Regions from separate parts of the Desulfosporomusa polytropa genome, predicted to be linked through region 2. Evidence: riboswitches for the same ligand, from Rfam matches in the RefSeq annotation. Region 2 holds a riboswitch; each other region holds the start of a gene.
What was found. A riboswitch is a leader RNA that binds a small molecule or an ion and turns the genes downstream of it on or off. The one in region 2 is predicted to bind molybdenum cofactor.
Positions count from the first base shown of each region.

Region 1: it holds a riboswitch for molybdenum cofactor, as region 2 does, so the genes downstream of both, tig (trigger factor) here and ACZ449_RS17695 (hypothetical protein) in region 2, are expected to answer to the same signal.
Region 3: it holds a riboswitch for molybdenum cofactor, as region 2 does, so the genes downstream of both, ACZ449_RS06680 (sigma-54-dependent Fis family transcriptional regulator) here and ACZ449_RS17695 (hypothetical protein) in region 2, are expected to answer to the same signal.

Region 1 is NZ_AP042400.1:2,611,290-2,618,544, reverse strand. It holds gene ACZ449_RS14165 (potassium channel family protein) at 117-965, shown strand; gene ACZ449_RS14160 (beta-N-acetylglucosaminidase domain-containing protein) at 1,115-1,297, shown strand; gene ACZ449_RS14155 (hypothetical protein) at 1,234-1,557, shown strand; gene ACZ449_RS14150 (pyridoxamine 5'-phosphate oxidase family protein) at 1,679-2,074, opposite strand; gene ACZ449_RS14145 (winged helix-turn-helix transcriptional regulator) at 2,195-2,590, shown strand; gene ACZ449_RS14140 (small acid-soluble spore protein P) at 3,106-3,255, opposite strand; molybdenum cofactor riboswitch at 3,538-3,651, shown strand; gene tig (trigger factor) at 3,719-5,053, shown strand; gene ACZ449_RS14130 (hypothetical protein) at 5,222-5,704, opposite strand; gene ACZ449_RS14125 (uracil-xanthine permease family protein) at 5,979-7,255, shown strand, end outside.
Region 2 is NZ_AP042400.1:3,399,236-3,406,490, forward strand. It holds gene ACZ449_RS17685 (Gfo/Idh/MocA family protein) at 1-128, shown strand, start outside; gene modA (molybdate ABC transporter substrate-binding protein) at 252-1,064, opposite strand; molybdenum cofactor riboswitch at 1,492-1,607, shown strand; gene ACZ449_RS17695 (hypothetical protein) at 1,783-2,214, shown strand; gene ACZ449_RS17700 (hypothetical protein) at 2,302-3,987, shown strand; partial or broken gene ACZ449_RS17705 (IS3 family transposase) at 4,171-5,483, opposite strand; gene ACZ449_RS17710 (TOBE domain-containing protein) at 6,158-6,361, shown strand; gene ACZ449_RS17715 (formate--tetrahydrofolate ligase) at 6,555-7,255, opposite strand, start outside.
Region 3 is NZ_AP042400.1:1,029,649-1,036,903, forward strand. It holds gene ACZ449_RS06660 (GGDEF domain-containing protein) at 1-323, shown strand, start outside; gene ACZ449_RS06665 (aspartate dehydrogenase domain-containing protein) at 374-1,159, shown strand; gene rsgA (ribosome small subunit-dependent GTPase A) at 1,385-2,464, shown strand; gene ACZ449_RS06675 (beta-class carbonic anhydrase) at 2,505-3,074, shown strand; molybdenum cofactor riboswitch at 3,196-3,310, shown strand; gene ACZ449_RS06680 (sigma-54-dependent Fis family transcriptional regulator) at 3,401-5,440, shown strand; gene ACZ449_RS06685 (molybdopterin-binding protein) at 5,758-6,783, shown strand; gene ACZ449_RS06690 (molybdopterin-dependent aldehyde oxidoreductase) at 6,868-7,255, shown strand, end outside.

The sequences.
Region 1 (7,255 bases), 790 kb from region 2:
AAATCATTATAACTAACCCTTGTTTTAGCACATTTACAAAAATGTGGGGCGTTAGCGGATAATTTTAGTATTTTTGTATAGGAAAATACGTTTTAAGATGTGAGGAAGGGGTCAAGATGGCTAACAGCAAAAAAAAATTTCTTATTGCAATAGTATCAGTTATCGTACCACTGGTATTTCCAGATTTAGTCGGTCAGTATTTTGATATTAGAAAGGGCTCTCATATAGCAGTTGCTATAGTTATTTTTCTTTTCTGTTTTGCCATAATTACCAGGGTAATGTGGTTTTTCTTAACTAGAATATTTGATTTTCAATTCACAAGTATTGCTCGCCTTAAATACATATTGGCTGGATATCTATATGTTATTGTATCATTCGCAGGAATTTTTTTATTGTTATCATTTGTTTATGATCTATTCGATGCTTCAAATAAATATTTTTACTATAATAGCATATCTGTACATGACACTGTTGAAGTTAAAGATTACATGATAGAGAATAATTTGCGTATTAATAATGAAAATGCATTCCAAGGAATAGGGGGGAGACTATGGTCTAGTGTTGATTCTTGGGAACTGCCGGAAAATCAGAGCGTGCTATTTTTGACAAATATTACAGGTCAAGTACCACTAAAAAACATATTGGAGACAGCAAAACTTCCTCGGAGCAGAGTAATCTATTACTTAGATAGTAATAAATGGAAAGTGTACGCCGATTGTCTATATCTAAGTACTGTTACAGTTGCAACTGTAGGTTATGGGGACATTTCTCCTAAAACCTCATTTGCAAGGATGTTTGTAGCGATTGAGGTACTTATTGGGCAGTTATTACTGATAATTGGGTTAGGGACGGTCTTCTCTGACCCATTTAAGGGCAATCATATACATACGCGGATGCGCGAACCAGAATCAATAATCTCAAGCCGACCTGAAGTAACTAGATTAAACAGAAATACAGATAACTAGTGGAACTACATTTCAGAAATAGGAGCTCATTCCCAATAGACTAGAAACAGTTTACTGTTAAGAAGAGTTAAGTGGAGTTTCTGAAATGGCACAGCACAGGTCTCTCGCTTAGCGGGCTGATCTTGAATAGTAAGAGCGGGGGTATTTTTTTGCTGCTGATATTACGTATTGGATTTTTGTTGATGATGCTTTTGATTTTTGACCACAGTGCGATCGCTATGGCACAGATACCGTTGCGCGGTGTGGTCGAAGGTTTTTACGGGAAGCCGTGGACGCAGGAAGAACGTCTGAGTCAGTTCAGTGTAAGCCACAACTGCAGTTATTGGCGCTGACAACAGTTGCAGATCACAGAGCCATTGCTATGATTGAAGCAGAAATAAATGAAGAGACGCAACTTTCCCGGAAGTATTACCGTTTATTGCTGGGAGAACGTGCCAAGCTTATCGATAAAGAAAAAAATACAAAGATTTCCGAAAAAACGGCGCGGGCTTTTGTTGACGAAGCAGCTTTATGGTATGAAAATAGGCATAAAAAAATGACGAGGACAAATGACAGAGTTAATCAAAAGAACCTACTTGATGATTACAAATGAGATCGGTATGCAGGCTGATTGCACCAGTAAAATATAATTCCCTGGTGCGAGACGAAAGCATTCACGCTATCGCGCGCATACTTCCGTCTCGCCCAGGGAGAAAATTTCATTAAGGTGCTCTTTAAACCGTCAATATCTTCTTTTCACCTGACATAGTTTGGCACACTGCCTGGATATTGTCCAAATAGAATATCTCGAACTTTCCATCGCCTACGGCGTACATGTTAGCGAGAGCAGGCATTATCTCCAGTGCCTTGCGTTGTGTTTCCGCTGTGGTGCAGAATACCGCTTTACCGCAGATGCGAAGGGTAGTATATTTGGCATCAACACAACAGATTTCCACTGTGGGATTGGCCACAAGCTGCTTGTACATATTTTTTTGATTAGAAGTACCAAAAGCCAGTTTTCCGTCATGGTCCATTACAAACCCCATTGGCCTAACATGTGGCTGACCTCCTTCGGTTGTTGCCAGATAAAAGACCCTGCTTGCCGATAAAAAATCCATAATTTCATTCATAGTAAATCGCTCCTTTATAATGTTTTATGTTATTATTGTATTACAAAATCAGTTTAATACAAGTACGCAGATTTTAATGATTAAGTATGGAAAACCATACCATATACGAGGAGAGTATGCATGAATAAGAAGATTGTGGATGTGGATGAAACCTATGCTGGAGAGAATCTACTTTGCCCTATTCGCTATACTATCGATGTTGTAGGCGGTAAGTGGAAACTGCCAATAATCTGTATGCTTGCCAGTGGATTGCCGACAAGGTACAGCAGTATCAAGCGTAAGCTGACAGGTGTAACAAATATGATGTTGTCGCAGTCGCTAAAAGATTTGGAAGCAGACGGTATTGTCCATCGTGAGCAGTACAATGAAGTTCCGCCAAGAGTGGAATATACATTGACTGACAAGGGCAAGAGCATAATACCGCCTTTGATGAAGCTGGCCGAATGGGGCGCAGGCCATATGCGAGAGGATCCGACATGCACGGTTTTCTGCGATACATGTCAATCGATGAAATAGTATTTTTGTCCCTTTCCCAAAAGAACAAGATAAAGTAATTTGGACGAAAAATGGTATATTGAGAAAAAGTGAGAAAACGGGCTGATTCGGGAGAAATTAGCGGAAACTATGAATAACTTAGATTCTATAGTTTCTTTTTGAGCGGATATAAGGCAATGGGTAGAGCGATTGAAATAATCTATATGGCAAAGGGTGGTATAATGATTATAGGTTTTAGATAAAAGGAGATGTTTAACGAATGGGAGATAAAAGCCCTAAAAATAAGAAAAAACAACTGAAAAAAGTCGCTGAGAAAAAGGCCGCTGCCCATAAGGAACAAGCGGATATTTTAAAATCCGAATGACGTTACAAACGAGTTGCAACATATATAATCGGTTGCAGCTTTTTTGTTGATGAAAAACTGGTTGATATATAGTTAAGCCCCCGGCGTGTGTGAAGCCGGGGGCTTAACTTCATTTGTCGTAATGGCTATTAGCGGTTATAAATTTAGGTATTCGCCATTGTGTAATAAAAATTCAGGAGCCTTCTCCGTGGCGCTGACCAGTGTGACTTTGATTTTTTACTTTCTTAGATCCTGAAAGTGGTTCAGGTATATCGTTGTCATTATTCTTTGTACGCCTAGGGGCATTTGGCGGTTCTACAGGGTAAGCTTCGGGCTTAGTCATGATATCTCCTCCAATTTATAGATTTGCTATGAATTTTTAGAGCTTTCTGGCGTCGATCGTTTCGGTCTCGCTGAGCCTGTTGTGCTTGCTAACTGTTATAGAGCGAAAATTTAACTCTTTGGTACATTTGTTCACCTTATTACATAGCGTATGGCGTCTTACTTTGTTTTATCCGTGGAATAATCTGAAAGAGTAGAAATTTGTCGTAAATTGTCGAAAAGTTTTCCGGGTAACTAGTTGACTTTTTTGCAGGATTTTATAGAAATTTCAAGAAAATTATATAATAAAGATGAGTTCCGAGTCATTAGTTTCCATTCCGGAAGTAATGACCGAAGGGTATGAAGAGTAATTTTTATGCCTGCCCCTATTGTGCGAAGGAAGTCTGGTAAATCAGGCTTCTTTTTTTATTTAAGTAGGAGCCTCAAAATTGGATCGATAATTGAATAAAAGGAGTATGAACCTTATGAATGCAACATTAGAAAAAGTAGAAAACAGTGAAGCTTACTTGGAGTTTATGATTGAAGCAGAAAAAATTGAGGAAGGTCTTGAAAAATCGTATAAAAAGAACGTTAAAAAATATAATATCCCTGGTTTTCGGAAAGGGAGTGCACCACGTTCAAGATTGGAATCGAAATATGGACCAGAAGTGCTCTATGAAGATGCTATTGATTTTGTTGTACCAAATGAATATTATGCTGCCATTAAGGAACTGAATTTAAAAACTATTGGCGAACCTGATATTGAAGTAGGATATATCGTAAAAGGAAAACCGGTTAATGTTAAGGTGCGTGTACCAGTTAAACCTGAAGTTAGCCTTGGAAAACTGGAAGGCTTAGAAATCAAAGTACCAAAACCGTACGAAGTGACTGAAAAGGATATTGAGAAATATTTGCAAGACTTGTGTTCGAAAAACAAAACAGTCATTGATAAGGCCAAAGAACATGCCGCCCTTGGAGATACAGTAACCATTGATTATGAATGTACAGTAGAAGATACTGATGTTGGGGGAAAAGAAGAAAATTGTAAGATAATTCTTGGTTCAGATTCATTTTTTCCTGGCTTAGAGGAAAAATTGGTGGGGGTAAAAAAAGGCGATAAGTTGAATGTTGAAGTTAGCTTTCCCCAAGAACATCCGGCAGTTCAATTGGCTGGTAAAAATGCATTTTTCAAGGTAAAAGTAAAAAATGTTGAAAACATTCAACTTAGAGAATTAAATGATCAGTTTGCCCAGGAAGTGGCAAAATTGAATAGTCTGGAGGAATTACGTTTAGACGCTAAGCAAAAGATTGTTGAAATGGCTTCTCAGCGTGATTTGAATATGAAAAAACAAGCTGTTATTAAGGCTTTATTGAATGCATGTGAGTTTGATGTTCCCGAACCCCTTGTCATGCAGCAAGCTCAGTCGATGCTAGAGGAGTTTACAAACCATTTAAAAGCTGAGGGAGGAACCATTGAACTGTATCTTCAGATGAACAATATGGATTTTGCAAGTTTCAAAAAACAAATGTGGGAAAACGCTAAAATAGTTATCAAATCCAATTGTCTGTTGGAAAAAATTATTGAAGAGAAGAATTTCGAAGTAACTGACGAAGAATTAAATAATGGCATTGAGGCATTCGGTATTAGTATCGGTATGGCACGAGAAAACGCCAAAAAAGAGAACATTGGTCCACTAGTTAACAAAGTGTCGTTTGATTTAAAAGCAGACAAGGCAGTCCAATATGTGCTGAATCATGCGGTTATTACGATTACAGATGCAACTGAGACTACAACTGAGGGGCCACAAGTTAATTCGTAAGAATAGTTGGCTAGATACAAAGTGAAATTAAGGTTGTTCAAAGATTGAGAAGCCGCTAATTATCTGTAATCGTGCAGACAATTGGCGGCTTTTGCTTATGTAGGTCTGGTTTCGCACCCAGCATCTAAACATAGCGAAGAAAATGCCCGCTATACGGGCGAGATTCAATTATTCAAAGGAGTAGGAAAATTGACCGTGGGCTCCGTTTTCCTTAATAGAAAAGAAATAGACAGTTGTCCAATCCTTCGAGCTAACATATTCTCCACCTTTACCCCAATATTGGAAATTACTAGCGGTATTAACTGGTGACGAAATATCTGGATCAGATAGATTCGCATTGGGATCGCCTTGCCAGACGCAACTGTTTGATATGGCATACAAACCAAGGACTTGTTCCCAATCACCATAATGTTCGATTGTAATTGTAGTAGAGGAATTAGGATTGATAATAAACCAGCCTTTGGTATAATCTGTATTACGGTTGGCATCCCAACCATGAAAAGTTACATATACAATTTCTGGTCGATTGTTAATCAATTCCAGCGTGGCTGTGTTTGCGGCTGAAGCCGGATTTGGTACAGTCACCATCACCAGCGTAAGCAGCAACAAACCTAAAAGAATTCGCATGATGTCCGGTCGATAGTTTTTCATTTACTATCATCTCCTTTGAATATCTTAAGAAAACCTAACTGCATTTTAATGATATAGGAATCAAAGCATTTTCACAAGTCTGATAGAAAAAACCTTTCAAAAAACTAAAAATTGGAGAGAAACTTTATTTTATTGAAATGACGTCTATTTTTGCGCTTAAGTGGTGGAATCCAAAATAGAAAAGGCGTTTATGAATTTGCAGGAAATTCGTGGATTGCAAAGAATATTTTGGTATGGTTCTTTTTTTAGTAAAGGGAGGTTGTCTGTGTCAAATATGAAACGCAAGAAACCAAGCGATATTATCTACGATGTAGATGAAAAACCGCCGCTTCGAACATTGATGCCGTTGGTATTGCAACAAATTATCGCACTCTCTGTTGATCTAATGTTCCCGGTGCTTATTGTTTCGGCAATTGGCGGTTCAACAGAACTGGCACAAAGCTTGGTAAGTTTAATGATGATCACTATGGGAATTGGGACGATATTACAGTCATGCAATAAAGGAGCGGTGGGCTCCGGGTATTTCTGTGCTCAGGAAACGAATTCCTTATTTTTTCCTGTTTCCGTTTTGGCAATTAAGACTGGCGGCCTACACCTGATGCTGGGAATGACAGTCGTGGCGGGAATAGCGCAAGCACTGTTTAGCAGAGTGGTACACAAAATGCGGGTACTGTTCCCGGTGGAAATAACGGGCTTAATTATTGTGATGCTAGCAATTTCTCTGATCAAATACTCTTTTTTTAGTTTTGTAGGAGACGGAAAAGGTTCTGACGGATCGGAAGCAATAATAGCGTTTGTCACACTAGGAGTAATTATGTTTATGCATGTGTGGGGAAATGAAAGTTTGCGGCAATATTCGGTATTAGCCGGCATTGTGGTGGGTTTTTTGGTCTCTTATTTCACTGGTGTGCTTACTGAGGAACATTTACAAAAAATATCGGCAGCGCCTGCGATGGCTTTTCCTAGTATTAACCATATCGGTTGGTCGTTCAACATAGAATTGTTAATACCATTTTTACTTGTGGCATTTTGCTCCAGCATAAAAACAGTGGGTAACATAACTGTTTGTCAGAAAATGAATGATGCGAATTGGACCAGGCCGGATATGAATACAATTAGTGGTGGTTTGTTGGCTGAAGGCTTCGGGACAATAATCAGCGGATTATGTGGAACAATGGGTCAAACAACCAGTTCCAGTAGTATGGGGTTGTCCATCGCAACCGGAGTCCTTAGCCGCTATATCGGGTATTGTGTGGGTACGGCATTCATAATATTGGCCTTTTTTCCTAAAATTGCAGCTGTATTTGCCATCATGCCAGAACCGATTATGGGGGCAATTCTCATGATGTCAATAGCATTCGTAGTTCCGTCGGGAATGCAGATTTGCACTTCGCGTATGCTGGATGCACGCAAATCTTTTGTTTTGGGTTTGGCCTTCGTCACCGGTCTGGTTGTTGAGATGTTTCCCGGCTTTGAATCAACCTTTCCTGTTTATATGCAGCCTTTCTTCAAATCCTCGTTGGCTGCTTCGAGTATAACGGCTATCTCTCT
Region 2 (7,255 bases):
CGGTCACTTGTTTGCGCGCTAAAAAAAGGGAGAGTGATATCATGACTCATCAAAATACCCTAGCAGTAATGCGATTAATGGATACAGCCCGTGCCGACTGGGGGCTAAGGTTCCCTTGTGAGGATTAACTAGCGGCATAGCTTAAACCAGGTAATTGTAATACCGGCAAACAGTCATACTAATGGCCTTGCTTCCTGATCAACACAGGAGGCAAGGCCGTTTACGTTAACCTACTAACAATATCATCTGCTTTATTGGTTTGAACCAACAAAAGTAAAACCATATTTCTTAAAGACTGCTGCACTTTGTGGACTACAAAGATATGTCAAAAAGGCTTCGGCTTCTTGGGGATGCTTAGAATTAGCCATAACCACTGCTGGAAACGTAACCGGCGTGTGCGACCCATCTGGCGCAGCCGCGACTACTTTGACCTTATCGCTTAACGCGGCCACCGTCGAAAATGCAATTCCTGCATCAACATTTTCTGTCTCAACATAGGCAATGATTGTGCGAACATCCTTAGCCTGTACGGCTTTATCTTTAACAGCTTCCCATATACCAATATTTTTAAGTAACTCTATAGCATATTGACCAGCCGGCACAGTCCCCGGCTCGCCCATACCAAACCTTGTGACCCTTGTTAAATCTTGAAAACCTTCGATTTTCAATTGAGAGTTTTTCGGAACCACCAGTACCAATTTATCACTAACCAGTATTTTTCGGGTACTAGCTACTACGAGATTTTGGTTTTGCAGATCATTCACCTGTTTCGGTGAAGCAGAAATAAATATATCTGCCATGACACCCTGTTCTAACTGTTTTTGTAAAACTCCAGCAGGACCAAGATTAAATACAAGTTTTACATTTGGATTAGACGCTTCATATTCTTTTTGAATATCCTGCAGAGCATCTTTCAGCCCAAGCGCAGCAGAAATATTAATTTCCATAGGCTCGGTCAGTTTTACCGGCGTTTGGACAACAGGCTTTGTTGCCCAAATTGTTCCGGCGACAACCAGAACTGCAACCAGTATAAACAGCCAATTAACTACAACCTTCTCTTTCACAGATAACTCCCCCTCGCATTGCCAGTAGCGCTGGCTGCTATTTCTCCAGGACAAGCTCATGTCTGTCAGCATCTTTTAATACACAATTCCATGCTATGACCTGACCGCCCCTAATTTAAAAATAAACAAATTTATACCAACATAAACTAACATAACTTTATTATAGTATTTATTATATGGTAATTGCAAGCAATTACCATATAATAAATACTTCTTTAAGTAACACTTGTTCAGCCTTAAAACTCAGTAATTACAGGCATAATTCCATATTTACCGGCATTATCGCTAAACTAAATTTTTTCTACTCAATATATACCAACCCTATTGCTTTATATAATCTCAGCAAATATAATAGTATTATACTTGTTTATATTTGTTTATGTTAGTTCTTGTTATCAAAATGCCTTTTATCTCAAGTTCTCACAATTGAATAGTCTGCTTCTTAGCCGATTTACCTAATCCTTCAAGGTATGGTAACCGGCCGATCGGTATAGCGGGAAACGGCTATATCTCCCTTTTGGAAAGGAGCAATATTTTAAGCGGCGCAGTTCCTTGTGCCTATTTATGATCCGATTTGCGCCTGCTTAAATTCATTGCCAAGCCTTTCCATCCCGGATAAGCTTGGCAATTTTGATTTATTAGAAGTTTACTATCCTGCATATGCTCCACCCTAGAACATTTGTATGTCAATAACACTATTTTGATAGGAGGAAAAATTATGTTCGAGCGAGTCCATACCCACAGCGATATTTTAAAAAACGGAAAAATCATGCTATTGGTCGACTGCGAACCCGGTTGCTACACGTTAACTGACTTAGAATATTCAGAACACGCATTTCAGGAACTCCTTGTGGACACCTATAAAACCCTCCAAGAAGCTAAATTGACTAAGAACAACTTCACTTTTGAGGCCTATGCCAATACCATTGTATCGTTGACAAACAACCTTGAAAATATTACGAAATCTCTTCTTGCAATCAAATCAGCAATACAAGCAGCTAACGGCAAGCAAGGTACAATTATTACTGAGTCTTACCAACAGGAAAGTGTCGAACACAGTGCAAAAAAAAATGCAGCAGCGTACCAAAATGACCCCGACCAGTTCACAGCAAAACGCAGTTTGCATACGCTACGAATCTTTCAAAAATGAAGCCCCTACAAAGCACATGTTCTGCTTTAAAATAGCTCCAAAAGGAAATTTAACAATACATGATTACATAAGAGATGGTGATGCCTTATGAAGATTTCCGATTTCACTTTAATAGTCGACAATGTCTCTGTAGATACGCTTCCACTTTTTGTTCAACTCGCTGCCGATACAACCTCGGCATACAAGGAGATTGACGCACTCTATGAAACTGATAAAACACGCTACCAGACCGCAGCATCCCTTTCTCCCTATGCAAATTACCCTTTGTTCACTACCAGCGGTATTGAACGGCAATGTTATGCCGTAAAATATTTAGGGGTGCTGCTTGCGGCTATAGAAGATGGTCGCGATTCTCCCTTATTCGAACAGCTATTACGCAGCCTAACAAAACACTGGAATGATTTGCACTATTACATAAAGAACTCCGAAACAATCGATTTATCAACAGCTGTTAAGCCGGAGTATTACGCTGAATCCACCCAAAATAGTCAGCACCATAATCTTCTTACAGGCGCCGCAACACAATATCTCCAGACTTTCATTGCGTTGTATCCAGCCATCGACTTACCACCGCAGGCCTCCTTAAAATTCGCAATGTTTATGACATGTGCTCTAGGAAAAAAGGCAATTGTATCAACTCCTGAGACTTTATCTATTATCCAAACACTTGCCAGCAAACTTGATGGTACTAGCGAAATTCAACAATTACGAGGCAGACTGAATAAAGCATCAGTAAAAAAAGTGGCCCGCTATCTAAAAAATTTGATATATCAAAAAGTCTTTCATAATTATCGCGATCCCTGGAACGGCGACCACTGCTGGGAGGGCTTGGCCCACTGCAGCGCATATCTGTCGTCAATAGCAGGAATATCATTGTTTTCCCCAAAACTCTTGACGCAGGTTAAGGAGCGAGATGTAGAACTTCTTTGCCGCCTTTATATTGTTAAGATGACTGCAGAGTTATTTCGCTCTAATCATAAACAAAGCAAAGAAGAGATGGAATTAGATTGTGCTGAATTTGTAATGTTTGGCTTAAATTTACTTGAGTTCGTAAGAGAATATAAGAAAACGAAAAAATATTATTTTGAACACAATGCCCCATTTCCATATGCTGAAATGAATAATCTTCAAAAGCAGCTTCAGACTTGTGAAACAGAGGTCCGAAGAATGAGCGCGGATTTGACTGCAAAAACTAATTTACTAGCCTTAAAGGAAGAAGAGATTAACAATCTGATTCTTAAACAAAAATTCGTGTTAAATGCATTGACCAAGGAAAATCAACTGCTTAAAACTAAACTTGCGCAAATCGAAGATCACCCTCGAAAAATCGCAGACATAAAAACAATTCACTCTGATACTATTTTTAAAGCAGCAATATCCAATAAACATTACAATATAGAGACGGCTTTAAAAAGACTAAGCACTATTCATGCCTTGGTTATCGGCGGTTCTGAAAACTGGCAAGCCAAGTTAAAGCGCAAACTCCCCCACTTTGTATATCTTTTTGGCGACACAAGCAACTTTGACGAAGCACTGATTATCCATGCCGATATTATTTTTGCCAATGTTCGGTGCAAATTTAGCCACGATTGCTTTTATAAGATGATCAAACCAATTCGCTATTATAATAAGCATCTAGTGTTTTTGCCTAATACTAATATTGCCCTTACCATTCACCAGATGGTCAACGCTGCAGATTCGGACTATGCAGCAGAAACAGCAGCAAGAAATGCCACAGTACATAATGATATCGGCCGTGTTGTCGAACTATGAACCAGCATTAATTACGAATTTGAATACAAGGAGAAGGGTTTTACTTTTGGCATTGCCCCAAAAGTAACAAAAGGTCTAGGCCCAAAGCCTCCAAAAGCTGAAAAGCCGGGCGATATTCCTAAAATCCGCAAACTCGCTACGTGAACTGGTACCCTAAATTAGGACAGTGAGAAGAAATCCGTTTTAGGAAGCGATAAGATGATCCCGATATTGATTTGGGGTCATCTTTTTTAATCCCCATTGGTAACGTTGGCAATTGTAATACTCAATGTATTCATCGATCTTATTCTGAACTTCAGTAAAGCTTTGGCACTCTTTTATATTAATTTCATCCTTCATATGTCCAAAGAATGACTCCATTGATGCGTTATCCAAACAGTTGCCCTTCCTAGACATGGACTGTTTTATCAATAATTCTTTCACCCTGCACTGAAATTCAGGATGTGTATAATGAAATCCCTGATCCGAGTGTATAATTGCGTCAGGGTGGATGTTTCCGCCCAAAGTTTCCTGTAATCGGTCCAGCGTTTTCATCACAAGACCCATTTCGAGAGAAGTCGATAGATGGTAAGCCAAAATTTCTCTTGTTGATCCGTCTTTAATGACCGATAAGTAAGCCTTACGCCCCTCGGCGTAATATAGATAGGTAATATCGGTTAACATGACCTTTTGCGGCTCGTGGTGATCAAACTTGCGCTTTAGCAGATTACATACCGTTTTATGAGGTTGAGTTGCCTTTGCCATTTTTCGATACGGATTCTTCCGTCTCACCACCGTAACCAATTGGAACCTTCGCATAATACGCAAAATCTTCTTGTGATTCATAAGAATTGCGTACTCTCTTTCTAGATTCATCTTTATCGTGCGCCAGCCACCCTTTCTTTTAGTAGCAATAAATATTTCTTCAATCAGTTTATAATCATTTCTGTCATGCTCTTCTCTCTGGTATCGACTAGGTGCTGCCTTCAGCCAGGCATAGAACCCGCTACGGCTAACTTGTGCTATCTCACATAAGTAACTAATCATACGATACTTCGGATACTTTCGTATGACTCGATATATGATTTGGAACTTTTCTGCAGCATTTAACGCCTTCTTTCTTTCTCCCGTATCTTTTTTAACAATTCATTTTCTGCCTCAAGAAAATAAATTTTGGCCTCGGCCTTTTTTAACTTATCTTCAATGGACGACTCTCTGCCTGTTAAACGGATACCTTTTGAACTTCGTCCCGCTTCTCTCAGACCTTGCTCACCACGCTGTTTGAAAATGATACGCCATCTTTTGATACAGACAAATGGTTTATCGTCTCCTATTAGTTGAAGATTGAAGCCATTGTCAATAAAAATTTGTCTAGGCTTCTTTCCAGATAAGTATTCTTTGACCGCTCTAATTTTAAAATCGGAATGATACGAGATATAGCGGTCAGTTACTTTCTCTACATTGGGGTTTCTCAGAAGGATGTGTTGATCCGATTCGCTATAGAATATATTACTCACTAAAATTCCGCCTCCGGTAATTAATAATTTCATTATATACATTTATTCGTTCTATGAACATACAAAAACCCCGATACGGACTTTATAATAGTGTCCATTATCGGGGTACCGGTTCACGCTCAAACAGTACGGATTTTTTAACGGAATACCGCCCGGCTTTTCTCCTGCGGAACGCTTTTTCCGGCAAAGGCCGGGGGGTTACGGGGGTTACGAGGGATACCGAGGTACCACCTTACGGCTGCCTGTGCCGGGTTTTGTACTTGACACCCCTTGTTTTATAATGCCTCCGCGACTCCCAAATCTTATACTTTGATATATTAAAAAGAGAACTATCGTGCGTGCGATAGTCCTCTTTTTATTTCATTTACACAACTCAATTGTACTTTATGTTAGCTTATGTTGAAAACAGTTAGCCCTGCCATGTCCCACAGGAGGGGTGTTGCCGCCGATCTAGCAAACCAACGAACACTTACCAATATAACCATTATTTCAGTACGTAATTGTTAGCGATAATCATCTTAAATTAGCGATATCCGGCGATATATAGATTTATATTGTTAATTTGATTAAATACGGTTAAATTTAGGATTAAATGGGTAATTTTATTGTTTTTTGTCATATAACATGCTATACTAGTTACAAGGATATTAAAAAACTAAGGAGTGTTGATTACAATGAAAATTAGCGGAAGAAACAAATTGGAAGCCACTGTAAAAGAAGTTGTTAAAGGGACTGTTATGGCTAAAGTCATCATGGATTATAAGGGTACCGAACTGGTAGCTGCCATTACGGTAGATTCTGTTGAAGACTTAAACCTAGCTCCTGGAGACAAGGTTACGGCTTTGGTAAAGGCTACTGAGATGATGGTTCTTAAATAATTGTAACCACGTACCTGCCAATAAATCCAGAGGCATTGACTCACCCCGCAAAGTAAGGGTTAGTCAATGCCTCTGTTTTAGCTTTATCTACACTTTTCGATTTCATCAATTTCTACTTGGCAGTCACTACCGGTATCCCTTTGGAATCATGAGCCATAACTTCACAGCAACAGGTATCACCTTTAAGAGTGGTTTAAAACAAACCGCTAACTTTACCAGTCTTAACATCAACATCAATGCGACGATAAGCAGGGTCAGAGCTAGTCCCTGGCATCAAGCTGATTGCACCAGCCATCGGACAGAGGAATTTGGCACCACCATAGACCAAGATGTCGCGGATCGGCAATCTCCAGCCTTTTGGTACACCCTTCCAGGTAGGTTCATGCGACAAGGACAGGTGGCTCTTAACCATCATGGTGCAGTAATCGGCATACTTAGGATCAGACTCGAATTTCTGAGCTTTTTCCTCAGCCAACGGAGCCCAGTCAACGCCATCAGCGCCATATACTTCTGTGGCAATCTTCTCAACACGTTGACGAAGTGGCATTTCCAGCGGATACAGGAATTTGAAATCAACTTTTTCTTTACAAGCATCCATAACTGCATCAGCCAAATCAAGAGCGCCTTCGCCACCACTCATCCAGTGTTGGGAAACAGCAGCGCGCGCGCCAGCCTGTTCAGCAATTCTCTTAACCAAAGCATGTTCAGCCGGGGTATCAGTGTAGAAAGCATTGATACAAACAACTGGTTTGATTCCAGATTTTTTGATCATGTTGATCAGATGTACCATGTTTTCGCAACCTTTTTCGAGTAGACCCAGGTTTTCTTTAGTATATTCGTCAGGCAACGGACGACCTGGAATAACGGTAGGTCCACCACCGTGCATTTTGAGAG
Region 3 (7,255 bases), 2.4 Mb from region 2:
AGGGCGATAAAGCATTGCAGTTATTTTCGCGGCAGTTAGAAGCTGTTTTCGCAGGAAACGGAGTTTTCCGTATGGGCGGTGATGAGTTTATTGTCTTGCTCAACGAGAATGATAGAGAAGTAGTAGAAACATATATAAAAATACTAATTGATAAAATCAATGCATATAACGAAAGCGGCAACCTGTCATATCGTATTGAATTTAGTTATGGCATAACCATATATAACAATAACTATAATGATATACAGGAGGCTATTCAACTTTGTGATAAGCTTATGTATGAACAGAAAGAAAAAAAGAAGTTAGTAACGGCGGTTTTGTAGTAATTTTAAGATATATAATCCAACAACTTGAAATGAGGTACATGCATACCATGGGGAAAATTAGACTAGCACTTATTGGTTGTGGCTATCTTAATGAAATTGTAGCTAATGCCTTGAGAGACGGTTATCTGCCAGAATATGAACTTATTGCAGTTATGGGAAGAGACTACGATCATGCAAATGCATTTGCCAAGCGCCACAACTGCAAGGCCTGTGCCGATATTGCTGAACTTATGGCGATGAAGCCAGATTACACAGCTGAAGCTGCATCGGTAAAAGCCATACAGGAATATAGTGAAACAATATTGAACGGTGGCTCAAATATCGTTGTGCTGTCAATCGGCGCCTTTGCAGACAGGGAATTCTACGAATGCATAAAAAATACCGCCGCTCAGAACCAGCGACGTGTATACATTGCCAGTGGTGCCGTAGGTGGCTTTGATGTACTGCGTACCGCTGCGTTGATGAGCCCGATTACAGCTTCCATTAGCTCGCAGAAAGCGCCGGCTTCGCTTAAAAATACACCGTTGTTCACTGATGAATTAATGGATATCATGTCGCCGCAGCAGGTATTCAGCGGGACAACCAAGGAAGCAATCGCCATCCTGCCAACCAAAGTAAATGTGGCAATCGCGACCGCTCTTGCCAGCGCTGGTCCGGGAAATACAACCATGAATATCACCGCCGTACCGGGTTTCAAAGGCGATGAATACAAGATTGAAATCCAAGGTGAGGAAGTACGCACCGAGCTCAACATCTATTCCCGTACCAGCGCAATTGCCGCCTGGAGCGTCATTGAAGTTTTGCAAAATGCCGTAGCGCCGATTGTATTTTAGGTAATGTTTAAAAATTTAGTTGTCGTACGATAATTGTCATGCCGGTCCTATGATTTTACGGCTGTTGTGCTATACTAAAAATACAAGGAAAGGAGTTGGATATTATGGTTAAAGCATATATTGCGGAGTCGGTATCAAATGGGGAGGTGCTTGCAGGATAACAACTGCCTTTTTGCCCTCCTTACTGATTTTTAATTTGAGATAACCGATGGGGGGACAAATAACATGAGTAAAACTAATTTATATACAATTGGACTGACCGAATTATTGGAACAAGAATCAAGACTTTATGCTGGGTTATACATAGCACGAGTGTCAGTTCAACACAAACATTTATATAAAGTCATTACTGAAGAGGGTGAAATGACGGCTGAGGTTTCAGGTAAGCTCGTCTTTACCGTGAAAGATAAGAGCGATTATCCTACGGTTGGAGATTGGGTTATGGTTGACCGTATTTGCGACACTGCTGGTCATGTTATCATTAATGTGATTCTGCAGCGCTCAAGCATGCTTGAGCGCAAGGCGGCCGGAACAGCGCAGGAACGTCAGCTTATAGCCGCCAACATTGACACGATCTTTATTTGCATGTCACTAAATAATGATTTTAATCTGCGGCGGTTGGAACGCTATCTGGCTATCGCGTGGGATAGTATGGCTATCCCCGTGATCATACTTACCAAAGCAGACCTTTGCTCTAATTTATCTGAAAAACTGTCTGAATTGCGTCCGATTGCCCCAGGCGTCGATATACTTGTAACGTCTAGCCTGAGTGAGGAAGGCTATGTTGAGATTACGAAATATATTGACGTTGGTAAAACGGTGGCATTTATCGGCTCGTCAGGCGTTGGCAAATCGACGTTAATCAACCGCTTGGCAGGCACCGAAGTATTTGTAACCAAAGAAATCGATCAATATGATAAAGGACGCCATGCAACAACACACCGGCAACTGATCGTGCTTCCAATAGGCGGTGTAGTGATCGACACTCCTGGTATGCGTGAATTGCAGCTAGAAACTGCCGATTTGTCTAAAGCCTTTGCCGATATCGAACAATTGGCGCAAAACTGCCGTTTTGACGACTGCAGCCATCAGAATGAGCCTGGTTGTGCGATAAAAACTGCTATTGAAACCGGTACCCTATTGATCGAACGCCTCATAAGCTACCAAAAACTCCAGGCCGAGTTGACCTATCAGGGAATGAACTCACGCCAGCTTGAACAAGCAAAGGTCAAACGGATGTTTGGAAGTCTTGGCGGGATGAAAGAAGCAAACCGATCAATAAAAGAGAAGAACAAACGCCGATAGTTATTTGCAGTAAACCAGATAGTATAACAGGAGATTCGTTATGAATATTTTAGAACAAGTACTAGCAGCTAATAGTAATTTCATGGAATATTTAGTGGAAGGAGCTATTCAAGATTATCCCGAGAATAATAAATTGCCTAATCGGCATTTAGCGATTTTTACTTGTATGGATACAAGATTAGTAGATTTTTTAGAGCCAGCAATGGGCATCAAACGTGGCGAAGCAAAAGTGATAAAAAATGCCGGGAATTCGGTGACTGGTCCGTTTGAAGCTACGATTCGCAGCTTAATTGTAAGTATCTTCGAGCTGGGTGTAAAAGAAGTAATGGTGATTGGGCATTTTGACTGTGGATTAGCTCATACAACAGCTGACAGTCTTATTCAAAAGATGTTAGCACGTGGAATTTCACCAGATGCCATCAAAATGATAGAAGCAGAGTTAATAAATTGGATAGATCACTTTCATCATCCGGTAGATAATATAGAAGAAGTAGTTAGAAAAATCCGTAATAATCCACTTATCCCTAAGGATGTACCTATTCACGGCTTGATATTTAATCCGCATACAGGACAACTTGAGGTTATCGTGGACGGCTACCAGCATGTATAATGGGTGAGTTAGCGTAGTGGTCTTTTTTGAAATTAGGTAAAGGGATTTCCAGTATATTCAAACCTATTTACTTGATGTGCAGGAGTTTCGTCATAAATACCGAATACTATAAACTGAACTGAATATTCAGTAACTCCGAATTTGGTGGGCTAAAGGAAACTAAGACCATCAGGTCAACGGGTTTATTGGGAAACCGATAAGCCTCCCGGTGCGGAAAGGAGTCAGTGCTAGTTATTGAGACAGAGCGCTCGTCCTTTTGGCGTGCTCTGTTTTTTGTTTTTTTCGGGAAATGGTATTTTGAAAAATGAGTACAGGAGGATGAACTTATGGCTATGTATGCCGAGAACACAGTTGATGGTACTTGGGCCGGGTGGCTAAAATTTACAGCCACTCTAAAAAGTGCTGACAAAAGTTATAAGTACTCGGTTAGACCAGAAATTTTGGACTCATGGGTAAGGTGTCGCCAAGCCAAGGTTAATCCCAATGATGAAGCAATTCATCACCGATTGGAAACTGCTAGTCTGCAGGTTATGTTGCGGAAAAATAAGGACCTTATTACTATTGCTAAGCCATTTATGGATAACTTGTATCAAATTGTTGCAGGCTCTGGATTTGTTGTGGCACTAACTGATGTGCGTGGCTATGTTATGGAAATTTTTGGCGATAAGGATACCCTGACGAATCCAATGACTGTGAGCTTTTTTCAAGGAGCAAGTTGGAGTGAAGCTGAGGCTGGTACTAACGCCATTGGTACAACATTGGTTACAGGGAAGCCGATTCAGGTTTCAGGATCTGAACATTACTGCCGCAAACATCACTGTCTGACCTGTTCGGCAGCCCCGATACTTGATGAGTGGGGAAACGTGCTAGGAATTTTAGATGTTTCCGGCAAATCGACTGCTGCGCATCTGCATACACTGGGGATGGTTATGGCGGCAGCGGAAGCAATTATGGCGCAGTTGGGGATTCGCAAGAAAAATAAGGAACTAAGTGTAATTAATAACCGGTTGACGAATATTTTCAATACGATGTCTGATGGCGTAATTATGGTGGACAATAATGGAGTTATTAGCGAACTGAACCCTGTTGCCAAAAAAATACTTGGTTTTGGTATAAATAAGTCTGAGGATACCCGCGGAGTTCAGGTGGAAAGTATTTTAGGGACTAAAAATACTTTTGTTCGAAGGATGCTAATGTGCAAAGAATCCTGTCCAGATACTGAAGTCTTGCTGGATATTAATGGTGAAGTCAGTCAATTTTGGGCTTCAGGGGAGCCTGTTACCGATGAACAGGGAATTGTGACAGGCGGCGTTATTATTCTGCGGCCCATTAAACGAATTCAAAATTTGGTGAATCGTTTTAATGGAAACTATGGGACCTTGCAGTTTAGTGATATTATTGGCGAAAGTAAAGCCATTCTGGAAGCCGTCAGGATAGCCTCTCTTGCTGCGACCTCAATATCCAGCGTGCTGCTTCAAGGCGAAAGTGGTACAGGCAAAGAGATATTTGCCCAGGCTATCCATAATCGGAGTGAGCGTAATGCCGGGCCTTTTATCGCGGTAAACTGCGGAGCCATACCTCGGGAACTTATTGGCAGTGAACTATTCGGCTATGCCGATGGTGCCTTTACCGGGGCTAAACGCGGGGGCAAGCCAGGTAAATTCGAACTCGCCTGTGAGGGAACGTTATTTTTGGATGAAATCGGCGATATGCCATTAGAGCAGCAGGTAGCGCTCTTGCGGGTATTACAGGAGAGAAAAGTAAATAGAATTGGCTGTGATAAGGTAATTCCTGTTGATGTAAGAGTGATTTGCGCTACCAACAAAAACTTATTGAAAGAAGTCGAAAAAGGGACGTTTCGCAAAGATTTGTATTATCGATTAGATGTTATATCTATTACAATACCGCCGCTGCGAGAACGTTCAGAGGATATAATCGCATTATTTAATTACTTTTTGGAAAAGCTAGACAAACATGGTCGAAATTTCGTAGTTACTACAGAAGTGGTTGACCGAATTGTGCATTACGATTGGCCGGGGAATGTGCGTGAACTTCAGAATGTGGTAGAACGGATTGCCAGTCTGACAGAAGGGCAAATAGTAAATCTAGAGAATTTGCCGAAAGAAATATGTAATTTGCAAGCAGCTGTTACCGATACCGAGAAACAGACTTCTTCAATCCATTACGCTGCAGAATCCTTTTGTGGGAGAGAGGGGCGGCGTTTTATGCTAGAGGAACATGAACGACAGGAAATTCTTGAGATGCTTTTTACCCATAGAGGAAATGTTAGTCTGACAGCGCGAAGCATGGGAGTTTCGCGAAATACCTTGTACAGAAAAATGAAACAGTACGAAATATATAAATAGTGGATAAAACTGTCACTTTTATGTGACAGTTTTAAGTGACACTTGTGAACATATTGAGGTACATGTAGCAGAATTTTAGAGAATCAGCAGGGTGAAACCCTACTGATTCTTAATTTTTTGGGAGGTATTTATAGTTGGTATAAATCTTGCAGTTATATATTACAAATATTTAGTATTGCAAGAAATTACATAGGTATATATTCCGCAGTAAAGAAGTTTGCAGGCGCAGGTAGGTGATACATTGCCAACGCACCACCTACCTGCAAAAATATTTAACACGTTGTATGTAGATGAGAATCAGCTAAGGAGGGCAATCAATGAGAGCAGTTTCTGTATATCAGGCAGAAGGTATGGTTCTCTGTCATGATGTCACTGAAATTATTCCGGGAAAACGCAAAGGCAAAGCTTTTAGGAAAGGACATGTTATCTGCAAAGAAGATATCCCGAGGTTGCTGGATATTGGCAAGGAAAATATTTATGTCTGGGAAGTAAATGCGCAAACTATTCATGAGAATGATGCAGCAACCAGATTTGCTAAGGCCATAGCAGGGCAAGGTCTACACTTAGATGAGGCTTCAGAAGGTAAGGTCGAAATAAGAGCAAATACTCTTGGCTTGCTAAAAATAAATACAGAAGCATTGGAAAGGATCAACGATATTGATCAAGTGGCCGCAGCTACCTTACACACGAATCAGATGGTGGATGCGGGGAAAAAGGTTACAGGCTGCAAAATTATTCCGTTGGTGATTGAGGCCGAGAAACTTCAACAAATTGAACAAATTGGGATTGATTACTATCCGGTGGTGGAGGTCAAACCTTTGCAAGCCTGTAAGGTGGGTGTTGTCACTACCGGTAGTGAAGTATATCATGGCCGGATCAAGGATTGTTTCGGACCAGTATTGGCGGATAAGTTTGAATATTTGGGAAGTTCGATTCTGCGGCAGGTATTTGTACCTGATGATATTTCTATGATTGCTAAAGCTATTCATGGTTTGCTTGCCGAAGGTGCCGATATGATTGTGACTACCGGTGGTATGTCTGTCGATCCAGATGATGTAACACCTTCGGGCATCAGGGCCGCAGGAGGACAGATTGTTATTTATGGGGCGCCTACACTGCCGGGCGCGATGTTTATGCTGGCGTATTTAGGAAAAGTTCCGGTTCTTGGCTTACCAGGCTGTGTCATGTATCACAAGAGTACGGTGTTTGACCTGGTAGTTCCCCGCCTGTTAGCTGGTGAAGAACTATCACGCAAAGATATTACCAGACTGGGGCATGGTGGGTTATGTCTAGTATGTGAAGATTGTCGTTACCCGGAATGTGGCTTTGGCAAAGGCAGCTAATCATGGTAAGATTATGCGTATTTCGGGGATGAAGAAATCCCCTGAAATATAGATTATTGAATAATAAAGGAGACGAGAGAGCAGATGCAAAAGAAAATTCTGATTATCAATGGTTTGCCCAGAACGCTAATTGTTGATCTGGAAGCTAGTTTGGCTAGTGTGCTCCGGGAACAACTGCTGTTGACTGGTTGCAAGGTTGGCTGTAATCAAGGTCAATGCGGGACTTGTTCAATTATTATGGATGGCCGAGTAATACGGTCTTGCGTCACGAAGATGAAAAAGGTTCCTGATGAAGCCAATATTACAACCATTGAAGGATTGGCTACACCTACTAACCTCCATCCGCTGCAAGTTGCCTGGATGGCCTATGGCTGCGCTCAATGCGGTTTCTGCAGTCCGGGATTTATTTTGTCAGCGAAAGTATTGCTTGATGAGAATCCCAGCCCCACTAGAGAAGATATTCGCGCATGGT